Regions from separate parts of the Haloarcula sp. 1CSR25-25 genome, predicted to be linked through region 1. Evidence: riboswitches for the same ligand, from Rfam matches in the RefSeq annotation. Region 1 holds a riboswitch; the other holds the start of a gene.
What was found. A riboswitch is a leader RNA that binds a small molecule or an ion and turns the genes downstream of it on or off. The one in region 1 is predicted to bind fluoride.
Positions count from the first base shown of each region.

Region 2: another riboswitch for fluoride. It lies ahead of KZ498_RS21630 (fluoride efflux transporter FluC); the one in region 1 lies ahead of KZ498_RS18960 (CrcB family protein).

Region 1 covers NZ_JAHYBW010000007.1:229,376-232,550, reverse strand. Annotated here, with positions in the region: partial or broken gene KZ498_RS18975 (helicase-related protein) at 1-67, shown strand, start outside; gene KZ498_RS18970 (ArsR family transcriptional regulator) at 390-752, opposite strand; gene KZ498_RS18965 (FAD-dependent oxidoreductase) at 871-1,434, opposite strand; fluoride riboswitch at 1,589-1,713, shown strand; gene KZ498_RS18960 (CrcB family protein) at 1,721-2,152, shown strand; gene crcB (fluoride efflux transporter CrcB) at 2,152-2,529, shown strand; gene KZ498_RS18950 (hypothetical protein) at 2,569-3,175, opposite strand, start outside.
Region 2 covers NZ_JAHYBW010000010.1:130,100-133,274, forward strand. Annotated here, with positions in the region: gene KZ498_RS21615 (DUF6610 family protein) at 1-262, shown strand, start outside; gene KZ498_RS21620 (pirin family protein) at 343-1,107, shown strand; gene crcB (fluoride efflux transporter CrcB) at 1,227-1,568, opposite strand; gene KZ498_RS21630 (fluoride efflux transporter FluC) at 1,568-1,939, opposite strand; fluoride riboswitch at 1,990-2,054, opposite strand; gene KZ498_RS21635 (hypothetical protein) at 2,239-2,586, shown strand; gene KZ498_RS21640 (arsenic resistance protein) at 2,623-3,175, opposite strand, start outside.

The DNA of each region.
Region 1 (3,175 bases):
GCGGAAGGCTCGGGTCATCTCACTTGCGCCAGAGGTGGAGAACGTTTGCTTTGCTCTCCCGGTCTAATCAAATACCAATTCAAATGTTTTGATCGCGTGGGTATGATGTGTGTTTGAAAAGCCAACTATCGTGACGTAGGAGTGATTATTTCTCCAGCATTTTTGACCTGATTACAAACGACGACCCCGTCGACACCACCATCGCTGTCGGGCTTAAGGCGAGCGACAATTTTGGAGGATGGAATTGATGCGTGCCTTCTGTTACGATTCATCTGTTCTGAATCGAAACAGCGTCAGATCTTTCTCGGTTGTTTTGCCCTGGGTATGCTTTCGAAATATCCCGGATGTCGCGCTCGCAGTCCGGTAAAACGTATGCCCCGAGGTGAGTATCAGTTCTGTCTGTTCGGACGGTCGACGTCTTCGGCGGTCTTGATTTCGTCTGTTTTCTCGACTTCGGCGAACAGCTCTCGGTATGCGCCGGGCTCGAAGAGGTTGTTCCGGTCGAACAGCTCGCGGGCGGCGTCGGTGAGCTGAAAGAACCGGTACGGCTGACCCCGTTCGAGCCCTTCACGATCTCGTTCGATGGCCTCGATCAGTCCCACTTCCTCCAGCCGGATGAGGTGGTCGGTGAGCGTCGACGCTGCGATACTCGGGTTGTAGTATTCGAGTTCCTTCTTCGAGGGCGCGCCTTTCGGATGACCGACGATCGTCCCGATGATATTCGCGCGCGTCGTGTCGTCGATAGAGGGCATACTGACCGGATGGATCAATCCCGAATACATGATCAGTGGTATCCGATATACGGATCTGTTGTGCGAGCGAATGGGTGTGGATGATATGGATTTCTGGTATGCCTCGGGTCTCGTAGTCTCACTCAGCGTCTGCCGGCGTGTCGAAGTCGTGGAAGTGCTCGCCTTTCTCCTTGGTGAGGATATTCAGGGCGGCCGCAGCTCCGTCTCCAGCTGAAATCACCGCCTGCCATTCTTCAGCCCTTACCATCGCTCCCGTTGCATAGGCGTCCGTAACACTGGTTTCCATCGTTACCTCGACGTCGACCACGTCTTCATCAGTAAACGCACAGCCGAGCTCCTCTGCGAGATCACGCTTCGCGCCCGTCGCGAGGACGACATAGTCGGCTTGATATTCGTCGTCATCCGTCGTGATCGTGAATCCATCGCCGCTTTCGTCCTGCTCGACAGCCGTGACCTGTTCTCCCTGGTGTCGGTCCACATCGAATGCATCGACTTGGTCGCGTGAGCAGTCCATGAATTCGTCACCGTCGATCGATTCGATGCCGAGATAATTGAACAAGTGGGCCTTGTGCATCCACGTCTGGTCCGTATCGAACGCCACGGTGTCGAGCCCGTTCTTCGCCGTGAATAGCGCCGCGCTGAGTCCGGCCGGGCCGCCGCCGATCACTGCAACCTGTGACATACGTCCGAGCTACTCTCCCCTTGCACATAATGGTGGGCCTCATTGAAGATGCAGTTTCTCCTCGTTCATCCGACCGGCGATGTAGCTAGTAATGTCGCCGCTTTATTTGTCTGGTGAACTCGAAACTTCTAAGAAACGGTGAAACGGATATGGAGTAGATACGGGCGATGGGGTCCGCCTGACGCAACCGCCGGAAACGCCGCCGGAACCGCGCGCGGTTCCGGCGAGCCCACGAGACCAGCGGTCTCGTGAACGCCGGCTGATGACTCCTTTTCCATCAGCATCCATGACCGACGACGACCCCTTTCCGGCGACAGCGGACGCATCCACACGAAGAACTCGGATTCTGAGCACGATCGAGTTGCTCGTGCTCATCGGCATCGGCGGATTCGCTGGCTCGAACCTTCGATACGTCTCAGAAATGGTGTTCTCCGGACTTCAGGCAACGCTGGTAGTGAATGTTCTCGGGAGTTTCGTGTTGGGATTCATCCTGTACGAGGCAATCTATGCCGGCGTCCTCGCCGAGCAGACCCAGGTCGTCGTCGGAACGGGCTTTCTCTCGTCGTTTACGACCTACAGTACCTTTGCCGTTCAAACAGTCCAGACGGGGTCACTGAACTGGATGCTGCTGAACGTGTTCGCGACCTATGGACTCGGATTTCTCGGCGTCCTCCTGGGCCGGGAACTTGCCCGAGCCGTCGATGGGGGTGACACGTAATGGTGCAACTCGACCCGGCGCACCTCGTCGGTACCGGCGGTGCAATCGGTGCGCTCTGTCGCCATCTCGTGAGCGAGTACGTCGACGCCGACGCGTTTCCGCTTGGGACGTTCACCGTGAACGTCGTCGGGAGTTTCGTCCTCGGCATCGTCACGTTTCTCGACGTCACCAATACTGTGGTCCTGTTCGTCGGAGTGGGTGCGTGTGGCTCGTTCACGACGTTTTCCTCGTTCTCGTTCGAGACGGTCCGGCTCTGGGAGACGGGCGAACGGTCGTGGGCGATCACGAACGCGGTCGGGAATCTTCTCGGTGCATTGGTCGCGCTTGGCCTAGCGTGGCTGCTTGTCCACGTGATTGCCGCCTACCCGAGATGGTAATGAAATATGATGGATTCTGAAATTCTGCCTCGATTGTGGTCAAAAGATACCGAGGATGAACCCGATGCCCATCACGATGAGGATCGCTGCCGTGAATGCGGGCAGGTGTTCAGCGTACTCTTCGAGCCTATCTTCGTAGCGCTCGTAGCCAGCCACGAGGAGGAGCGTCACCCCGACGAGCGAAACGATGACGGCGACCGAGTAGAGAAGCATGAGCTCTAGACAATAGGATGACCCCGTACAGATGGCGATGATGTCGAACTCCTCGTTGTGAGTAAAGCCGAGGGCGAACGCGAGGGCCACCATTCCGTAGAGACCCTGATCCGCCGCTTCATCTGCGTTCTCGTGTGCGTGAGAGTGGTTGGAACCGCCGACGAACGGGAGTGCGCGTCGAATGCGGGTGAACCAGCCTGCGTGTTCCTCGTGGTCGTGCGCGTGATCATAATTGTGCGAATGATCGTGTTCGTGGTCGTGATGATTCTCATCGTGGTTCGGGGCAGTGTGTTCGTGGCCATTAAAGTACTGCCAGATTCCGAGGAGGATAAGGAGTCCACCCGCGACGTAGTTCATCCAGCCGATCTGGGTGAGATCGAAGTACGAGATCGCCCAGAAGTAGACGATTACCATTGCGATGCTACTGATGAGA
Region 2 (3,175 bases), on a different contig from region 1:
CGGTGTCTGGCCCGAATCGACACCCCAAGACGACGGGTTGGGCGTCGAGTACGAAGGGCCGCGGCCTGCCGACCTCGAGCAAGCGGCCTGTACCGAGTGCGGAACGAACGTCTGGCGAACCCGGCGCGGTCCCTATGTCGCCGAATACGATACTGGCGCAATCTGTGGCTACTGCAGCTACGAGTGCTACTTCAGCCACCGTCACCGGAACAACCTCGAGGAAATCGCCGGCGAGCAGAGTGTCTACTTGCCGCCGGCGTGAGAGACACGATCCACTACTCAGCGGGAAGCCAGGGGTCGGAGCGCAGAACCCATTTAGCGGGTGAGCGACTACACAGGGTAATGGACGAGTCGCCTTCCACACAGACCGAATCTCGCATCTACACGGCGCCGCGAACGGACATCTCGCAAAACCAGGGCAAGTTCCGGATCCACTTCAACTTCCCCGGCCGCGCCGTCCCCGATCACGACGACCACGGGTACGGGCCCCTGGCAACCGTCGTCGAGTCGTTCATGGACCCCGGAACCCTGATCCGGATGCACCAGCACAAAAACGAGGAGATCATCTCGTGGGTGCCCGAGGGCGTGATGCGCCACGACGACCGCCAGGGCAACCAGTTGGTCACTGATTCCGACCATCTGATGGTGATGAACGCCGGCAGCGGCTTCTGGCACGCCGAGGAGACGCTGGCCGACGACCCGCCCCTGCGGATGCTCCAGATCTTCGTGCGCCCGCACAGCCTCGACCTCGAACCGGGCATCCAGCACGAGCCGATTCCCGACCCGATCGCCGGCGAGTGGCGTCACCTGTTCGGTCCTGAGGGCACCGACGCCCCGCTGTCCGTTCGGAATGACGTCGACTTCTACGACTGCCGCCTCGTCGACGGGGCCACGACCACGCTTCCGTCGCAACCGGGCCGCCACACCTACTTGTACGTCTTCGACGGGGCCGTCGAGGTCGGCGATGAGCCGGTCGGGTACACCGAGAGCGCACTCGTGACCGGCGACAACGACGTGGCCGTCACTGCAACCGAGGACGCCACTATCGTCGCGTTCAGCATCAATCCGGACGCACCGATTACACGCCAAGGCACCATCGGCCGCTGAGACACCCGAAGAGATCGCCGGCAAGCAGAGCGTCTACCTCCCGCCGGCGTGACGTAGATGGGGGTCGATTCTCATCCCAATCATCCCGATCCGAATGGTGAGCTGGGATTTCTCAGTTCTTAGGCTATGAGAACCCACGCCACCCCGAAGGCAAGCAGAGACGCGGTCAGATTGGCGAGCGCATTCAAGAATGCTGCTCTCTGTTCGGCCTGCTCCCAGAGGCTAACGGTCTGAAAGCTAAACGATGAGAATGTCGTGAAAGCCCCACAGAATCCGACACTCACCAAGAGGAGGATGTCGGAATCACTCACCCCGAAAATGACTGAACCGAGGATGAAGCTCCCGAGTGCGTTTACGACGAGGGTTGCCCATGGGAACGACGTATTGTCGATCAGCTGCCCAACCACATAGCGTAGGACTGCACCAACTGCCCCGCCAATACTGATGAGCAGAACCTCCATTAGTCATCCCCCGGCGACGGCGGCTGAATTGCAGTTGTAGACGTTCTGGTTACGATTTTTCGACTGACGAGGACTCCACCAAACCCGGATGCGTAACTGGCGATAATATAGGGGACGGCAAGTTCCGGTGCAGTCAACGCAATATCGGCCACGAACGTGCTGTAGGTCGTAAATGAGGCGAAGAAGCCCGTTCCGAAGACATAACGCAGCCGTTTCGTGAGGAACTCATCTGCTCGAGCATCAAAGAGGAGTAACCCGAGTCCGAAGCTCCCGATGGTATTGACAAGGAGTGTGACTAGGAGTGCGTCACCCGCTGCTGCCCCGACAGCGTATCGAAGGTTCGCACCAACGATGCCACCAAGTGCAATCAATACGATCGCTTCCCCGTGCCGAATGAGTTGTCTCCGTAGCATCTGATGAGCCGAAAGTAGGAGTCATCAGCCGTATCGGCGGTTGGGGAAGGCGGACTCCATCGCCCGTGTTTCACTTCTGTCTCCGGTGATTGGACAAATAAACGCACCGTTCTCCAGAATATTGAATGACTGCTGAAAACAGGACTTCGGCGTAAATCACCATTGAGAGTTGTCAGGAGAGGCCGTCTGTTTCGACTGTTTTTCGTGCCCCCAGAGAGGGCGAGGGCTCCTTCGAAAGCTCTCAGAGGTGACTTCCAGTGAGTCAACAACAGAGTCCCGACAACGTATCGGTCAACGATATTCCCGTCGATATCGACAACACGCAATCAGCGGAGGTCGATCCCGCCGACGTCCCCGACAAAATCGAATCCATTACCCGTGGGCTCGCCGGTGAGCAGCCGCCGACGAATCCCATAGTGGTTCTCAAAGCAGCCCGGTGGTGGTATCTACACGGCAAGGGCGGGACAGATCCCGCCTTCCAGTGGGCCATCGAGTGGGCGCGTCATCTTGCGACCGACACGCCCAGTGACGTCGAGCGGTTCGACGAGTTCCTCGAGTACCTCGTCTCGGTTGGCTTTGCGGACGAACGCCACGAGCTCCGCTGATCGAAGCCCATAGTCTGGATCGCGGGAGAGCGTAGCTCAGTCACTCTGCCCAACATCAAAGAACTGGTTTGGCGAATCCGGCACTAACCAGGTGGGGACAACTCGCGTGAGGACGACCATCCCCGTCAGTTCGACGAGCGTCTGGGTGACGACGACCGCTGGTGCGAGCGCATAGCCTGACGGCAGCGCGAGCGCCAGCGGAAGAATGACCAGCGAGTTCCGCGTGACGGAGGTGAAGACGAGCGCTCGACTCTCGCCAGCCTCCATTCCCAGCACGCCCGCCACGAATCGACCAAGTAGCGGCATAATGACCAAGAACGCCACGTAGACAGGAACGACCGACGCGATCTGTCCGATCGAATCCTGCACGCGCGGCAGCTGGGAGGCGATGACGACGAACAGCGTCGCCCCCATCATCGGGACCGGCAACCACCCCATCGTGTCCTGCCACTGTGCACCGCGGCTGGAGCGCTCCGCCCAGTATTCGGTCACCCACGCGAGCGTCAGTGGCAGCGCGATGATGACGACGAACGCCTCGATGAACGGCCCGGCCTCGATGAACTCGGCCACCTGCTGTCCCATGAACAGC